One region of the Rhizobium indicum genome, then DNA from elsewhere that is predicted to be linked to it. Evidence: predicted binding sites of a transcription regulator. Region 1 holds the regulator's gene; each other region holds the start of a gene.
What was found. Region 1 encodes PhoB, which activates phosphate uptake and scavenging genes when phosphate is short. Its sites were predicted from a motif close to TGTCATNNANCTGTCAT; they were not measured.
Positions count from the first base shown of each region.

Region 1 (4,095 bases):
CCTTCGAAGGTGATGATATGGAAGCGCTCGGGATGGCCCTTGGAAAACTGATAGCGACGCGCCGTCTTGATCGCGCATTCGAGCGCCTCGGCACCCGAGTTGGTGAAGAACACCTTGTCGGCGAAGGTGGCGTCCGTCAGGCGTTTTGCCAGACGCTCCTGTCCGGGGATCTCGTAGATGTTCGACAGGTGCCAGACCTTGTCGGCCTGCTCCTTCAGCGCGCCGACCACATGCGGATTGCTGTGGCCGACGGAGGTGACGGCGACGCCGGCGCCGAAATCGAGATATCGCTCGCCAGTTTCGGTGATCAGCCATACGCCCTCGCCTCGCTCGAACCGCAGCGGGGCACGAGAATAGGTGTCATAAAGCGGCGCGGCTTCAGCCATGGCGCGATCTCCATCAAAGTTGCCGGGCAATGACTCCGGCTAAGGAAACCAGGCCCGAAAAATCAAAAATGCCGCCTTGCGGCGGCGAGTGGCACTATTTCCTTTTCGCGCTGCAATGTCAACAAAACGGCGCCCTTAGCGTATGCAGCACAGGTGTACAGCGGCATTTTCAGTCTTCAACAGGCATTATTGCAGAAATGACACGCAGGGGCAGCAAGTTGGGGAAAACTACGAATTCGATTCATCCGGATTCATGCGACTCTTGTCACGGAGTCAGGCTCACACTAGGTTAAAGATCAATTACTAGACTGCATGCGGCGGAACTAGTCACCAAAATTGATCAAGCGTTTCTTGTTTCGGAGCTCCCGGGACAACGGTGAGGGATTCTGCCATCACCAACGCAAAAGGTGGAGACAGGGCATGAACTGGACAGACGAGCGGGTCGAGAAACTCAAGAAACTTTGGGCCGAAGGACTGAGCGCCAGCCAGATCGCTGCGCAGCTTGGCGGGGTCAGCAGAAACGCGGTCATCGGCAAAGTGCACCGGCTGTGCCTTCCCGGCCGTGCCAAGGCCGGCGGCACCAACACCGCGGCGCGAACGCCGAAGCGCAATACATCGGCGCCGCGCGCGCCGAACTTCGCCTCTCGCATCACCACCCGCACCGTTACCCGCCAGCAGGGCGCGACGATGCTGAAGGAAGAGATCGAGATCGAGATCGAAACGATCGAGGAAATGGAATACGTGCCAAGAGGCAATGTGGTGGTGCCGATTTCGCGCCGCCTCGGCCTGACGGAACTGACCGAGCGCACCTGCAAGTGGCCGGTCGGCGATCCGCTGAAGGACGACTTCCATTTCTGCGGCTGCGAGTCCCCCGACAATTCGCCCTATTGCAGCTATCACCAGAAGCTTGCCTACCAGCCGGTCAACGAACGCCGCCGGGCGGCAGCGCGGGCCAGCTGAGCGGGCTGACCATTGCTAGAATGCAGAAAACGGGCCGATTGGCCCGTTTTTTTATGCGCGGATGGGAGCGCTTGGGTGTTCAGTTCGTTGAGAACGCCGACTTGCCCTCATCCGGCTGCCGCCACCTACCAGGGTCGAGCCATGGGTCTCGACCTTTCCTTCGGTTCTCAAGGGGCGAAGTGACATGCCGCAACATCTCGATTCCCTCTTCTCCCCTCGGGGAGAAGGTGCCCGTAGGGCGGATGAGGGGGCCAGGGAAGCCGGTCTTTCTTACAACGCCATGCGGGTTTCGACCGCGTTGGCGTCGTTTCGATCGTGGTCAGGGCGCAGCCATTCGGCATGTGGGATAGGTTATCACGGAAAGAGTGTGCCGTGTGGCCCCCTCATCCGCCTGCCGGCACCTTCTCCCCGAGGGGAGAAGAGATTGTGCCGCAACCCTCTCCGTCCCCACCAACCCTTTCGCAGGGCACGTCCCTTGCCCCTTTTACGGGGACGGGGCGAGACGAGTGGCTTAACCCTGGCAGGTTAGGACATTCGCGCGAGCGGCTTTGTCAGCAGGCTCAGATGGAAGCCCTCAGGCTTCCATCGAATAACCGGCGCCGCGGACGGTGCGGATGACGTCCTGCATGTTGGAGAAATTCAGCGCCTTGCGCAGGCGGCCGACATGGACGTCGACGGTGCGCTCGTCGACATAGATATCGTGGCCCCAGACGCCGTCGAGAAGCTGCGAGCGGGAGAAGACCCGGCCCGGCGACGACATCAGGAATTCCAGGAGGCGGAATTCGGTGGGGCCAAGGCGGACTTCGCGGGTCTTGCGATGGACGCGATGGGTCTCGCGGTCGAGCTCGATATCGCCGCACTTCAGCACCGTCGACAGCACCTCGGGGCGGGCGCGACGTAGCATCGCCTTGACGCGGGCAACGAGCTCGGGGGTCGAGAAGGGCTTGACGACATAATCGTCGGCGCCCGTCGACAGCCCGCGGACGCGCTCGCTCTCTTCGCCGCGCGCCGTCAGCATGATGATTGGCAGGCGCTCGGTCTCCGGCCGCATGCGCAGGCGCCGGCAGAGCTCGATGCCGGAGACACCCGGCAGCATCCAATCGAGGATGAGAAGATCGGGCGTGCGCTCCTGGAGCCGCATTTCGGCTTCGTCGCCACGAAGGATGGTATCGACCTCGAAGCCTTCCGCTTCGAGATTGTAGCGAAGAAGCACGCTGAGGGCTTCCTCGTCTTCAACAACTGCAACTCTCGGGATCATGCGTGTCGGTCTCCTCGCGCATGATCCTTAAACCAGGGTGATTTAAGCAGTGCATCCTGCGCAAATTCAAAAATTGGCTGCGACCTCTTTGCGCGCCCGGACGGGCGCGCACGCAATTGACTGTGCGGGCGGTTATTCGGTGACCGCGCCGACGGTGTTGGCGCTGTCATCCTTCGGACGATCACCTTCCGGCTGCGCGCCTGTCGCCATGTAAAAGATCGTCTCGGCGATGTTGGTGGCATGGTCGCCGATGCGCTCGATGTTCTTGGCGCAGAAGAGAAGATGCGTGCAGCTGGTGATGTTGCGCGGATCTTCCATCATGTAGGTCAGGAGTTCGCGGAACAGCGAGGTGTACATCGCGTCGATCTCGTTGTCGCGTTCACGGATCGCATTCGCCTTGTCGGCTGAACGATTGGTGTAGACATCGAGCACTTCCTTGAGCTGGACGAGCGCCAGCTCGGACAGATGCTCGAGGCCGCGGGCAAGCTTGCGGGGAACGCCGGTGCTTTGGACGGCGATGACGCGCTTGGCGGTGTTCTTGCCGAGGTCGCCGACGCGTTCGAGATCGGCGGCGATGCGGATCGAACCCATGATTTCACGCAGGTCCGAGGCCATCGGCTGACGGCGGGCGATCGTGACGATCGCCTTGTCGCCGATTTCGCGTTCGGCGTGATCGAGGATCACATCGTCCGAGATGACCTTCTGCGCCAGCGCCGTATCGCCGTTGACGAGGGCGCGCACGGATTCGCCGACCATCTGCTCGGCCAGGCCGCCCATTTCGGAAATCCGCCTGGACAGGAACTTCAGATCATCATCGTAGGCAGAAAAAATATGTGTCGATGCCATGGGGCTTTATCCTCGAATAACGGGAAGGCTTGGTGTCGCCAAAATCAACCGAAGCGACCCATGATGTAGTCCTGGGTGCGCGGATCGTCGGGATTGGTGAACATCTTGTCGGTGTCGTTCTCCTCGACGAGGTTGCCGAGGTGGAACATGGCGGTGCGCTGCGAGACACGCGCGGCCTGCTGCATGGAGTGGGTAACGATGACGATCGTATAGTTCTCGCGCAGCTCGTGGATCAGCTCCTCGACCTTGGCGGTGGCGATCGGGTCGAGCGCCGAGCAGGGCTCGTCCATCAGGATGACTTCCGGGCTGACGGCGACGGCACGCGCAATGCAAAGGCGCTGCTGCTGGCCGCCGGACAGGCCGGTGCCAGATTCATGCACGCGGTCCTTGACCTCGTTCCAGAGACCGGCGCGCTGCAGGCTGGTCTCGACGATCTGATCGAGGTCGGCCTTCGACTTGGCAAGGCCATGGATGCGCGGGCCGTAGGAGACGTTTTCGTAGATCGTCTTCGGGAACGGGTTCGGCTTCTGGAAGACCATGCCGACGCGGGCGCGAAGTTCGACGACGTCGATATCGGGATCATAGACATCGTCGGTGTCGAGGGTGATCTTGCCGGTGACGCGGCAGCCGTCGATCGTGTCGTTC
Region 1 is NZ_CP054021.1:2,108,501-2,112,595, forward strand. It holds gene FFM53_RS10460 (aspartate aminotransferase family protein) at 1-386, opposite strand, end outside; gene FFM53_RS10465 (GcrA family cell cycle regulator) at 807-1,346, shown strand; gene phoB (phosphate regulon transcriptional regulator PhoB) at 1,921-2,604, opposite strand; gene phoU (phosphate signaling complex protein PhoU) at 2,737-3,450, opposite strand; gene pstB (phosphate ABC transporter ATP-binding protein PstB) at 3,495-4,095, opposite strand, start outside.

Region 2 (4,095 bases), 1.2 Mb from region 1:
CGTGCCTACATCGGCAAATGCTAAACCCTTATCTGCAGCGCATTGCGGACATGATGTCTCCTGCCGTCCCCCAGACATGGCCTTGCAATTAATCTTTGCGGAATTTGCATGTCGTCGAATCTTGCAGCCAGGCACGTTCGGACTCAAACGTCTTCCATCATTGCGACAACCGTCTGCTTCCTTGTCGTCGCTCTCGTATTGACCGGCCTTATGGCACATGTCGTCGCCACGATGACCCGGTCGGCGAACGAGATCGACGATGCCAGGGCCAGTCGCGCCGCCCGCGCGGCGGTCGCAGCCTTTGTGGCTCGCTTGAGCGGGACAACTACGGACAATGCCATATGGGACGATGCCTACAGTGCTGTCTCATCTCCGGCCGCTGCGGATTGGGCCTATGAGAATTGGGGAAAAACCAGCGAGGATTATGCGCTTTATGACGGCGCGATCGTGACCGGCCCTGACGGGTCTTCGATCGTCTCGGCCTATGCCAAAGGCAAGCCCTTCCAGCCGGGCACGTTTTTCGGAGAAGCCTTTTATCAGCAGATCAATGCGGCTGCAGCTCCGGCCAAGGCGCCGGTGGTCAATTTCATCAAGACCGATAGCGGTATGGCACTCATCGCCTCGCAGGCGATCCAGCCGTTCGAGGCCGCCGCCGAGGTTCCGAAGTTCAGCGTGCTGAGTTTCTACAAGGCCTTTACGTCGGAGGTACTCGACACTCTCTCCAACGAACATGAACTCGAGGGGCTGAGCCTTGAGACGACGCCCAAGCCGGGATTCCTGAACACGCCGATCACCGACATCAAGGGAGGCGTGATCGGCTACCTCGTTTGGCCGAGCAAAGCGCCCGGAAGTGCCGTGTTTCAGCAGGTCTATCCTTATCTTGCAGCTTCTACCGTCGTTCTTTCGCTATTCTTGATCGGCGTTCTGTTGGTTGGCGCATCCGAAGCGCGGCGCCTGCGCCAACTGGCGCAAACAGCTCGCTTCGAAGCGAGCCATGACAGCTTGAGTGGCTTGTTGAACAGACAGGGTCTTCTCCGCCTGCTGGAGGATCTGGAGAGCCCGGAACCTTCGTCACCGCGGCTTTACTTGGTTGATCTCGACGGCTTCAAGGCGGTCAACGATGCTTGGGGGCATGCGGTTGGGGATGATTTGATCCGGATCGTCTCGAACGCGCTGATGACCAGTCATCCCGAAGTCCTGGCCGCGGCCCGGCTGGGAGGCGACGAATTCGCGTTGGTGCACGTTGGAGCCACTGCACGCGAAGAGATGGAAGAGGCGATTCTGGCGCTGTTTGCCGAGCCCTTCAAAATTGACGGGCGAACGATCGAAGTTGGCGCAAGCATCGGAGCTGCGGCGCACGATGGAGACATATCGCCTTTGGAGCTTCTTCGCAGAGCCGACATGGCCCTCTATCGAGCCAAGGCAAATGGTAAAGGTCAGGCGGTTGAATACGATCCCGAACTGGACCGGGAACGCATACGGGTCGCCGAGCTGGAAGGTCTCTTGAAAAACGCCATCGGCAGCGGCGCAATCGAAGCTGTTTTCCAGCCTCTCGTCTCTGCTTCGACCGGCGCTGTCACCGGTCTTGAAGCACTGGCGCGCTGGAAAACTGCAACGGGAAACGTCAGCCCGGAAATATTCATCCCGCTTGCTGAAAGGTGCGGCCTCATCGATGCCCTTGGCGTCCATATGCTGAGAACGTCGATCGGGCATGCCAAGAGCTGGCCCGGTCTGACTTTGTCGGTGAACGTTTCGCCGATCCAGCTCTGCAATCCGGAATTTGCTGCCCAGGTGATCGCGATCCTGCAGGAGTTGGATTTCGATCCAAACCGCCTGACACTGGAAATCACCGAAGGCGTTCTGATGACAAATCCGGATCAGGCCCGTCGGTCGATAGACCAACTCAAGCGCGTCGGCATAAAGTTTGCTCTTGATGATTTTGGCTGCGGCTACGCCAGCATCGGTGCATTGCGGCAGTTTGGGTTTGATCGCATGAAGATCGACCGCTCGCTCGTGTCCGCTCTCGATGTAACCGCAAATGGCGCCGATATTCTTCGGGCAACCATCTCCCTGGCGACTGCTCTGCAGATACCCGTGACCGCCGAAGGTATTGAGAATACCCGTCAGGCGGCGATCTTGCGAGACGCCGGCTGCGACCAGCTTCAAGGGTATATGCTCGGAAAACCCATGTCGGCATGCGACATATCCAGCAGGCTGCGAGAAGAGTCGGCCGCGTGATCTCGTAAAGGCCATCGCACGAATTCGGTATCGGCCACGAGCCGCCCGGCATTTCGAAATCCTGAAAACGACATTTCCAGGCATCGCTGCGGCAATCCACCACAGCCATGCGTCAATCTATCCCAATGTTTTTGCTAAGGCTTTGTTAAATCCGCGATTCAATCGAAAGGCCGTAACTGCCGCGTTTGACGCACGGCCCTGCATTCGGTTTCGGCGGTCAAAAACCGTCATCAAACTGTAATAAAACGCGCCTAGCCCGCCTGATGTGACGAGAATTTCAGCGCCCCGACAATGGACACCCCCTCCATGGCGCTGGCCTCATTGTTTTTCAAATCCATTAGGGAAGCGCTCATATGCTCACCAAGAAACTTCTTTCGGCCTGCCTCGGTGCGGGCCTGGTCGCCGCGCTGGCGGTTTCGGCCTCCGCCGCCGATATCACCGGCGCCGGCTCCACCTTCGTCTACCCCGTCCTGTCCAAGTGGTCTGCGGACTACAACAAGCAGACCGGCGACAAGCTGAACTACCAGTCGATCGGTTCGGGCGGCGGCATCGCCCAGATCAAGGCTGCAACGGTTGACTTCGGCGCGTCCGACGCCCCGATGAAGCCGGAAGACCTGACGACTGGCGGCTTCGGTCAGTTCCCGCTCGTCGTCGGCGGCATCGTGCCCGTCATCAACGTCAAGGGCATCAAGTCGGGCGAACTGAAGCTCACGGGCAAGGTTCTCGCCGACATCTACCTCGGCAACGTCACCAAGTGGAACGACAAGGCCATCGCCGATCTGAACCGCGGTCTGAAACTGCCCGACAGCCAGATCGCCGTCGTCCACCGTTCGGACGGTTCGGGCACCTCCTTCAACTGGACCAACTACTTCTCCAAGGTCAACGAAGACTGGAAGAGCAAGGTCGGCGAAGGCACGGCCGTCAACTGGCCGGTCGGCATCGGCGGCAAGGGCAATGAGGGCGTTGCCGCATACGTCACCCGCGTCAAGGATTCGATCGGTTATGTCGAATACGCCTACGCCCTGCAGAACAAGCTGCCTTACGTGCTGATCCAGAACGCCGCAGGCCAGTATCCGAAGCCGAATGCCGAAAGCTTCTCGGCTGCAGCTGCGAGCGCCGAATGGACCAAGGCTCAGGACTTCTACCTGATCATGACCAATGCTCCGGGCGAAAAGGCCTGGCCGGTGACTGCCACGACCTGGGCGATCATGTACAAGGAGCCGAAGGATGCGGCGCGCTCCAAGGCCGCCTTCGCCTTCTTCAAATGGGCGCTCGAAAACGGCCAGAAGGAAGCTTCCTCGCTCGACTACGTTCCGCTTCCGGAAACTCTGGTGAAGCAGATCGAAGATTACTGGACGGCCTCCTTCAAGGGCTGATCCTGACGAAACTGCGGCCGGGGCGGCAAGCCAAGCTTTCCGCCCCGAATCCTTTGACATCCTCAAAGCAGCAGAGCGGACGGATATGAGCGAAGCAATGGCATCGCTGCCCGCCACAACCGCGGGCGTCAAGCGCCGCGACGGCGCGGCAGGCGATCGTATTTTTTATTGGATAGTTTTGGGCTGCGGCCTGTTTGTTCTGGTCGCACTGTTCGCAGCGGCGTTCTCCATGGTCTGGGACGGGTTTCTCGCGTTCCGGACCTTCGGCTTTGGCTTCCTGACCGGCATGGAATGGGATCCGGTTGCCCAGCGGTTCTCGGGCCTTGTGCCGATTTACGGCACGCTGGTCACCTCGGCGCTCGCCATGATCATCGGCGTTCCCGTGAGCCTCGGTATCGCCGTTTTCATTACCGAAGTTGCGCCGCGCTCCATTCGCGGTCCGATCGGCGGCGCCATCGAGCTTCTCGCCGGTATTCCCTCG
Region 2 is NZ_CP054021.1:918,630-922,724, reverse strand. It holds gene FFM53_RS04550 (bifunctional diguanylate cyclase/phosphodiesterase) at 109-2,238, shown strand; gene pstS (phosphate ABC transporter substrate-binding protein PstS) at 2,592-3,614, shown strand; gene pstC (phosphate ABC transporter permease subunit PstC) at 3,700-4,095, shown strand, end outside.
Region 2: pstS (phosphate ABC transporter substrate-binding protein PstS) is a predicted target of PhoB. The motif match lies at 2,464-2,480, and genes of this name have one in related genera.

Region 3 (4,095 bases), 810 kb from region 1:
CTGGGACGACAATTCGACCTATGTGCAGAACCCGCCCTACTTCGTCGGCATGGGCAAGAAGGGCAGCGGCGTTTCCGACATCAAGGGCGCCCGCGTCCTCGGCCTGTTCGGCGACAAGATTACCACCGACCACATCTCGCCGGCCGGTTCGATCAAGGCGGCATCGCCGGCCGGCGCCTACCTGATCGACCACGACGTCGCCGTTGCCGATTTCAACCAGTACGGCACGCGCCGCGGCAACCATGAAGTGATGATGCGCGGCACCTTCGCCAATATCCGCATCCGCAACCACATGCTCGGCCCGAACGGCAAGGAAGGTGGCTACACCATCCATTACCCGTCGAAGGAAGAGACCTCGATCTACGACGCCGCGATGCAGTACAAGCAGGAAGGTGTGCCGCTCGTCATCTTCGCCGGTGTCGAATACGGCAACGGCTCCTCGCGCGACTGGGCTGCCAAGGGCACCAACTTGCTCGGCGTCAAGGCGGTGGTCGCCCAGTCCTTCGAGCGCATTCATCGTTCGAACCTGGTCGGCATGGGCATCATCCCCTTCGTCTTCGAAGAGGGCACGACCTGGCAGAGCCTCGGCCTCAAGGGCGACGAACTCGTCACCATCGAAGGTCTGGAAAAGATCAAGCCGCGCGAGAAGAAGATCGCCAGGATCACCTATGGCGACGGCACCGTGAAGGAGGTTCCGCTGCTGTCGCGCGTCGATACGCTCGACGAGGTGATCTACCTCAACAATGGCGGCATCCTGCAGACGGTTCTGCGCGATCTCGCTGCCTGATTTTTAAGAGACTTATTTGATAATAGCCGCCGGAAAGCAATCTCCGGCGGCTTTTCTTTGGTGCGACGACAGTATTTGGACGGGCTCACGATGATTTGTTTTATGCAAGTTCCCGTCGAGCTACGTCTCACCCGTTCGTGACTTTTCGTTTGGACCCGGAAGGATTATTCGTACGTTCATATGTCAGGGCCCCCGGTTCAAACATGCCGTCGGCGCTGAAAAAGAGGTGCAGGTGAATGTCCCCCCGTTTTTTGATTCCGCTGATTGCCGGCGTTGTTCTCTCAGGCCCGCTACAGGCCGAAGACGGCACGCCGAAAGGTGTCGTCGAACTCTTCACGTCGCAGGGCTGCTCCTCCTGTCCTCCCGCTGATGCCGCTTTCCGCAAGCTGGTGAACCAGGGCGATGTCATTGCGCTCGCCTATCATGTCGATTACTGGAACTATCTCGGCTGGGCCGATACGCTGAGCTCCAAGGAAAACACCGAGCGGCAGTATGGCTATGCCAAAACGATGGGCCGCAGCAACGTCTACACGCCGCAGGCCATCGTCAATGGACGCGACCATCTGGCCGGCGCCGATCTGAATGGCATCAACAGCAAGATCGACACCTATAGCAGCGAAGGCAACGGGCTGACCGTTCCGATCAGTGCCGCGATGCGCGGCGACGAGCTGGAGATCAAGATCGGCGCGGGACAAGGCAAAGCCAATGTCGTCATGGTCTATTTCGATAAGGAAAAGACGATCGACGTCGAAAAAGGCGAGAACAGCGGCCAGAAGATCTCCTATCTGCACAGCGTCACCAATGTCGAAACCGTCGGCATGTGGGACGGCAAGGCGACCAGTCTGACGCTGCCGGCCAGCGTCCTGCAGCGGCCGCAGCTCGAGGGCTGCGCCATCCTGCTGCAATCGGCGACCGCAGACGGCGATCCGGCGGCGATCCTTGGCGCGACCGTGGTGATGGCTGGCAAAAATATCTGAGATTCATCCGGTTGCGGATGAAGTGCTGGGGCGGCCCGGCCGAGCGTATTCGGGGCTGGGGTTAAGGTCGATACGCTCCGCCGGGCCCTTTGGCGCGCTGGCGCCAAACTGGAATTCATAAATCTCCTGCAAATGAGGCGCTGTTTTGACTGAAATGCGGCGCTGCGGAGAAAGCGTTGACCTGTCCAGCGCATCATGCTTTCCGAAAATCGAACCCAACTTTCGCAAGACATGATGCGCTGACTCAAAGTGCTACAGCGTCCTTGCGCGAGAGACGTGCGGCGGAATGTGACGGCTGGCACTCTTGCAATTTGCGGCGGCTCGGGCAAACTGTCACCCTCCTGTCACATGTGGAGGCCTTGTGAGACTGATGACAGATCAGCCGGATTTGCGACACGGCGAAAGCCGTTCCGTCGACCACAGTTCCTCAGTCGTCGTCGATCTCAGGGAATACAAACAAAGCAAGGACCCGCTTCCGGTGACCTTCCACCGGCGCGAACTGGACGCGATCCTCTGGATCTACGGCCGGATGGTCGGTGATGGTGAATGGCGCGACTACGCCATCGATCACCTGAAGGACAGGGCGGTCTTTTCCGTTTTCAAGCGTTCCGGCGAAATGCCGCTCTTCCGCATCGAGAAAAACCCGAAGCTCGCCGCCAAGCAGGGCGCCTATTCCGTGATCAGCGTCAACGGCACGATCCTGAAGCGCGGTCACGAGCTGAACCAGGTGCTGAAGGTCTTCGACAAGGCCCTGAAGCTCGTCGACAAGTAAACCATATCAGCCGTTAAACAGCGTGCCGGGATAGGTCGACGGGTCCGGATCTGTGCTCATGCCTTCGCCGAGGGCGCGCTGCATGAACATCGTATCCAGCCAGCGGCCGTGCTTGTAGCCGGTGCCCTTCATCAGACCAACCTCCTCGAAGCCGGCCGTGCGATGAAGCGCGATCGAGGCGGGGCTGGCGCCGCCGATGACGGCTGCCATCTGACGAAAGCCGAGGGTGGTGCAACGGATGATCAGTTCGGCGAGCAGCGCCTTGCCGATGCCGCGGCCGCGGGCTTGCGGCGCCAGATAAATCGAATCCTCGACCAGCCAGCGATAGGCAGGACGCGTGCGGAAGGCCGAGGCGTAGGCGTAGCCGAGCAAGGCCCCGTCCGTGCCGATGGCTGCGATATAGGGATATTGCTGGCCGACGATGGCCGCAAAGCGTTGCGCCATCTCGGCCTCGGAGGGCGGCACGATCTCATAGCTCGCGACGCCGTTCAGGACCGATTCGCGATAGATATCGGCAATGGCGGGAATATCGGCGTTCGAAGCATCGCGCAGGAGGAAGGACATTTCAGCAGCATATCCATAAGGGCGGCAAGGGCTTTCTAAAACCATTCCGTGAAAGCCTACGCAACAAAAAAGGCGGCCGAAGCCGCCTTTTCGATCTCAGTCTGCCCTGCTTATTTACGGTTGCCCATGAACTGCAGCAGGAACATGAAGAGGTTGATGAAGTCGAGATAGAGCGTCAGCGCACCCATGATCGCCTTGCGACCGGCCACGGCGACGTCATCGGCTTCCAGGTACAATTCCTTGATCCGCTGCGTATCGTAGGCGGTGAGGCCTGCGAAGATCAGCACGCCGAGCACCGAGATCGCGAACTGCACGGCAGACGACGCCAGGAAGATGTTGACGATCGAGGCGATGATCAGGCCGAACAGACCCATCATCAGGAACGAGCCCATCGCCGACAGGTTACGCTTCGTCGTGTAGCCGTAAAGCGACAGCGCGCCGAAGGAGGCGGCGGTGACGAAAAAGGTCTGAACGACGCTCTGGCCCGTGTAGATCAGGAAGATCGACGAGAGCGACAGGCCGACGAGCGCGGCGTAGACCGCAAAGGTCGTCTGGGCGGCGGCCACCGTCATCGTATTGATCCGGAAGCTCAGGAAGAACACCAGAGCCAGCGGCGCCAGGATGACCACCCACTTCAGCGGGCTCAAATAGATCGCCTGACCGAAAGCGGTCAGCTCACCATTGGCGAAGGCGAATTGGAACGACAGATATGCGGCCACACCGGTGATCGCCAGACCCAGCGCCATCAGGTTGTAGACCTTGAGCATATAAGCGCGCAGGCCTTGATCAATCATCTCGCCGGTCTGAGCGCGGCTTTGATAGTTACGAAGATCAGCCATAGTTTCCTCTTACAAGCTCCGATGGAAATACGGTGTCGGGGTTTTCGACCCGGGCGCCGCTGCGGAGCTCCAGCATGCCTGCGGATAATATGAGGCTTTCGCCCTTTGCAAACAAGAGGCTTGCAAAGGCTCGGTCGGTTAAATCGCCGTAAGGTG
Region 3 is NZ_CP054021.1:2,922,795-2,926,889, forward strand. It holds gene acnA (aconitate hydratase AcnA) at 1-787, shown strand, start outside; gene FFM53_RS14340 (DUF1223 domain-containing protein) at 1,024-1,764, shown strand; gene FFM53_RS14345 (DUF2794 domain-containing protein) at 2,135-2,536, shown strand; gene FFM53_RS14350 (GNAT family N-acetyltransferase) at 2,543-3,100, opposite strand; gene FFM53_RS14355 (Bax inhibitor-1/YccA family protein) at 3,211-3,939, opposite strand.
Region 3: FFM53_RS14345 (DUF2794 domain-containing protein) is a predicted target of PhoB. The motif match lies at 2,096-2,112, and genes of this name have one in related genera.

Region 4 (4,095 bases), 1.4 Mb from region 1:
TCGGCCAGCTCGGCACCCAGAACCTTGCGACCTCCGCAACGCTTCTGCCCTTTGCTCCGCTCGCCACCATTGCCGGCGCCTGGTGCGTGCGCCGCATGAGGCCACAGATCTTCTATCCCTTCATCTATACAATGGCGCTGATCGCCGCCTTCCTGATCGTGCGCGAGGGCCTTGGCTGGTAAGAGGCCTACAGCGCCGCTGCACTTCGCATTGCTGCAATTCGCTGCAATGCACAATTTCCTTGCTGGCGCGGCCGGTTTGACGTAGCGTTGCCGCCATGTCGAACACCGACCCTTTCTCTGCGATTGCCGATCCGAACCGGCGGTTTCTGCTGGAGGAATTGCGTCGCGCGCCACGGACGGTCAATGAGCTCGCCGAAGGCCTGCCGATCAGCCGTCCAGCTGTTTCACAGCACCTGAAGGCGCTTCTCGACAGCAATCTCGTTTCCGTGACCTCGGAAGGCACCAAACGCATCTACACGGTCAATAACCGCGGCTTCGACAAGCTCAATTTGTGGCTGGATCAGTTCTGGGCCTGATGCAAGTTCCCATAAGATCTGGGGATACGATGCGAATCATAAGAACGCGATGTGGGACGTGACAGACCCAAAAGCGCCAGCCACGATGCCGGATGCATCGGACTGGCGCAAATATGGTGTCAAATCACCGGTTCTTGCAAATTTTTGGCGGAATGGATGGATTTACCTTGTTGCGCAAGATGATCGCCCGGCGACCCTTGGGAAGATTAGTGGACGGATGACTTAAGACGCTGAATCTCGTCCTTGATGCGCAACTTGCGGCGCTTGCATTCGGCAAGCTCCGTATCCGAAATTGAGGGAGACGTTCTGAGCGCGTGCAACTCCTCCTCGAGAGCGACATGCTTTTTCTGGAGTGACTCAAGATGAGCTTGAACAGTCATATGACCCTTCCTTCCTCTTACCCTCCCCGGCCAACATCGTCGGGGATCAAGGTGTCAACGGGCGGGACTGTGACATATTTTTGAAGGCTTGTCGAAGGCCAAAAGATGAAGACTGGATGGCAATTTCATGATCAAGACTAACTAGCCGTTACCTGTATTTGATGATAGGAGCTTGCGGAAATCATCGCCAGATCGGACAAGGTCCAAGGACGATAACGGGGAATGCATATGGCCGATCAGGAACAGGCGGAAATCAGGCTCATAGTGGCGCGCCTGCGCCAGGAGCACGAAGATTTCGACGCCGCGATCAACGCCATGATCCAGACCGGATGCGACGCTCTGCGGATCCAGCGCATGAAAAAGAAGAAGCTCGTTATCAAGGACAGGCTCTCCAAGCTGGAAGATCAGATCATCCCTGACATCATCGCCTGAGAGGGAATAACAGCAACGATGACAGACAGACCACCCGTCGCCATCATCATGGGCAGCCAGTCCGACTGGGAGACCATGAAAAACGCCGCCGACACGCTGGAGGCGCTGGAAATTCCCTATGACGCGCGCATCATTTCGGCCCACCGCACAGTCGACCGGCTGGTCAATTTCGCCAAGGGCGCACGCGCGGAGGGCTTCAAGGTCATCATCGCCGGCGCCGGCGGCGCCGCCCACCTGCCGGGAATGACCGCCGCGATGACGCCGCTGCCGGTCTTCGGCGTGCCGGTCCAGTCGAAAGCCCTGTCCGGCCAGGACAGCCTCCTTTCCATCGTGCAGATGCCGGCCGGTATCCCTGTCGGTACGCTCGCCATCGGCAAGGCCGGCGCAGTCAACGCTGCCCTTCTCGCCGCCGCCGTGCTAGCCCTTTCCGACGAAGAAATCGCCGACCGGCTCGACGAATGGCGCGAGCGCCAGAGTGCTGCCGTCGCCGAATACCCGATGGACGATCTATGACGGCACGAACGATCGGCATTATCGGCGGCGGCCAGCTCGGCCGCATGCTGGCCATTGCCGCCGCCAGGTTGAATTTTCGCACGGTCATCCTCGAGCCGCAGGCGGACTGCCCGGCCGCCCAGCTCGCCAACCGGCAGATTACCGCCGCCTATGACGATCCCTCGGCACTGGCCGAACTCGCCGATATCTGCGACGTCGTCACCTACGAATTCGAGAACGTGCCCGTCGCAGCCGCCGAAACGCTGTCGGCGAGCGTGTCTGTCTATCCGCCGCCGAAGGCGCTGGAAGCCGCCCAGGACCGCCTCGTCGAAAAACGCTTTCTCAATGGCTGCGGCATATCAACTGCCCGCTTCCATGCGATCGACAGCCAGGCCGATCTCGAGGCGGCACTGAAGGATTTCGGCGGCCAGGGCGTGCTGAAGACCCGCCGTCTCGGTTATGACGGCAAGGGCCAGAAGGTTTTCCGCTCGGCCGCAGACAGCCCGGATGGCGCCTATGCAGCACTTGGCGGCGTGCCGCTCATCCTCGAAAGCTTCGTTGCCTTCGAGCGCGAGGTCTCGATCATCGCCGCCCGCGCCACCGACGGTACGGTCGTCTGCTTCGATCCCGCCGAGAATGTCCACCGCAACGGCATCCTCCACACCTCGACGGTTCCCGCTGCGATCTCTGCGCCGGCGGCGGACGCTGCGCGCCAATCGGCCGAGAAAATCCTTGCCGCGTTGAACTATGTCGGCGTCATCGGCATCGAATTCTTCGTGCTTGCCGATGGCGGCCTGGTCGCCAACGAGATGGCACCACGTGTCCACAACTCCGGTCACTGGACGGAAGCCGCCTGCGTCGTCAGCCAGTTCGAGCAGCATATCCGCGCCGTTGCCGGCCTGCCGCTCGGCAATGCCGAGCGCCATTCCGACTGCGTCATGCAGAACCTGATCGGCGACGATATCCTTGCCGTTCCCGACTGGCTGCGGCGCCCCGATACGCTGGTTCATCTCTATGGCAAGACCGAGTGGCGCCCCGGCCGCAAGATGGGCCATGTCACCACCTTGACGCCGAAATCGCCGGTTTTGGCCTGAGAAAACACCCCTGTGCCTTGGGAAAAACACCTTCGTGTGGTTGACACGGAAAAGGTGACGGGGTATCTGCTCCCCCACCTAAACAGCGCGCCCGATGGCGCGCTTTTGATTGTTAAAGATACGGGCGAATGTGAATTCCCCCATAGAGATCGCGGATCAGAAAAATGAAGATCAAGAATTCGCTCAAGTCGCTCAAGGCTCGTCACCGTGACAACCGTCTGGTTCGCCGCAAGGGCCGCATGTACATCATCAACAAGCTGAACCCGCGCTTCAAGGCTCGTCAGGGCTGATTTCGCGCGTCCGGATCGCCCTGCCGCGTGAGCTTGCGCCGGCAGATATATCCGGTGGGTCGCTGCGGTGATCACGTCAAATTTGTTTGATCTTCGGCGCTGGCGGGCTAATATGCCCGCCATGCGCTTTTTTGCTTTGACATCAGCGGCGCTGCCGCTCGCCCTCATTTTCCTCACCTCCTCCTTTCCGGCCGCCGCCGCGGAACAGCCGGCGGCCGCCGCGAAAAAGGACGTCATCGTCGAGCAGGCGGATGCCCACAATGCGCCGAAGCAGCACCTCGACCAGCTCTTCAGCCAGCTGAAGCGTGAACGCGATCCCGAAAAGGCCAGCGGCATCGCCAATGAAATCCGCATGGAATGGAACGATTCCGGCAGTGCCACCGTCAATCTGCTGATGCAGTGGGCCGACAAGGCGATCGAGGAGAAGCGCAATCCCGCGGCTCTCGATTTCCTCGATGAGGCGATCGCGCTGAAGCCCGATTATGCCGAAAGCTGGAACCGCCGCGCCACGCTGAATTTCGTCATGGGAAACTATCGCAAGTCGATGTCCGATATCGAACGTGTGCTCGATCTCGAGCCGCGCCATTTCGGCGCGCTCTCCGGCATGGCGGCAATCCTCAGCAATTCCGGCAACGACCAACTGACCTTGAAGGCGTGGGAGCGTTTTCTCGATATCTATCCCGCCGAACGCACCGCGCAGGAACAGGCCAACACGCTTGCGGAAAAACTTGCCGGCAACCGCACCTGATTTCCGGGCGGCGACCTTGACGTCGGATCACGCTGCACAATTTTAGAATAGAGAGGGAACGATGTGGCGGTTGTCCCCCGCAGGACGTCCCGCAATTATCGCTCGTTGAGATCATGCTTGC
Region 4 is NZ_CP054021.1:3,487,836-3,491,930, reverse strand. It holds gene FFM53_RS17000 (sulfite exporter TauE/SafE family protein) at 1-182, shown strand, start outside; gene FFM53_RS16995 (ArsR/SmtB family transcription factor) at 278-538, shown strand; gene FFM53_RS16990 (YdcH family protein) at 745-918, opposite strand; gene FFM53_RS16985 (YdcH family protein) at 1,147-1,350, shown strand; gene purE (5-(carboxyamino)imidazole ribonucleotide mutase) at 1,369-1,863, shown strand; gene FFM53_RS16975 (5-(carboxyamino)imidazole ribonucleotide synthase) at 1,860-2,936, shown strand; gene ykgO (type B 50S ribosomal protein L36) at 3,101-3,226, shown strand; gene FFM53_RS16965 (tetratricopeptide repeat protein) at 3,339-3,974, shown strand; gene FFM53_RS16960 (alpha/beta fold hydrolase) at 4,088-4,095, shown strand, end outside.
Region 4: FFM53_RS16985 (YdcH family protein) is a predicted target of PhoB. The motif match lies at 1,024-1,040, and genes of this name have one in related genera.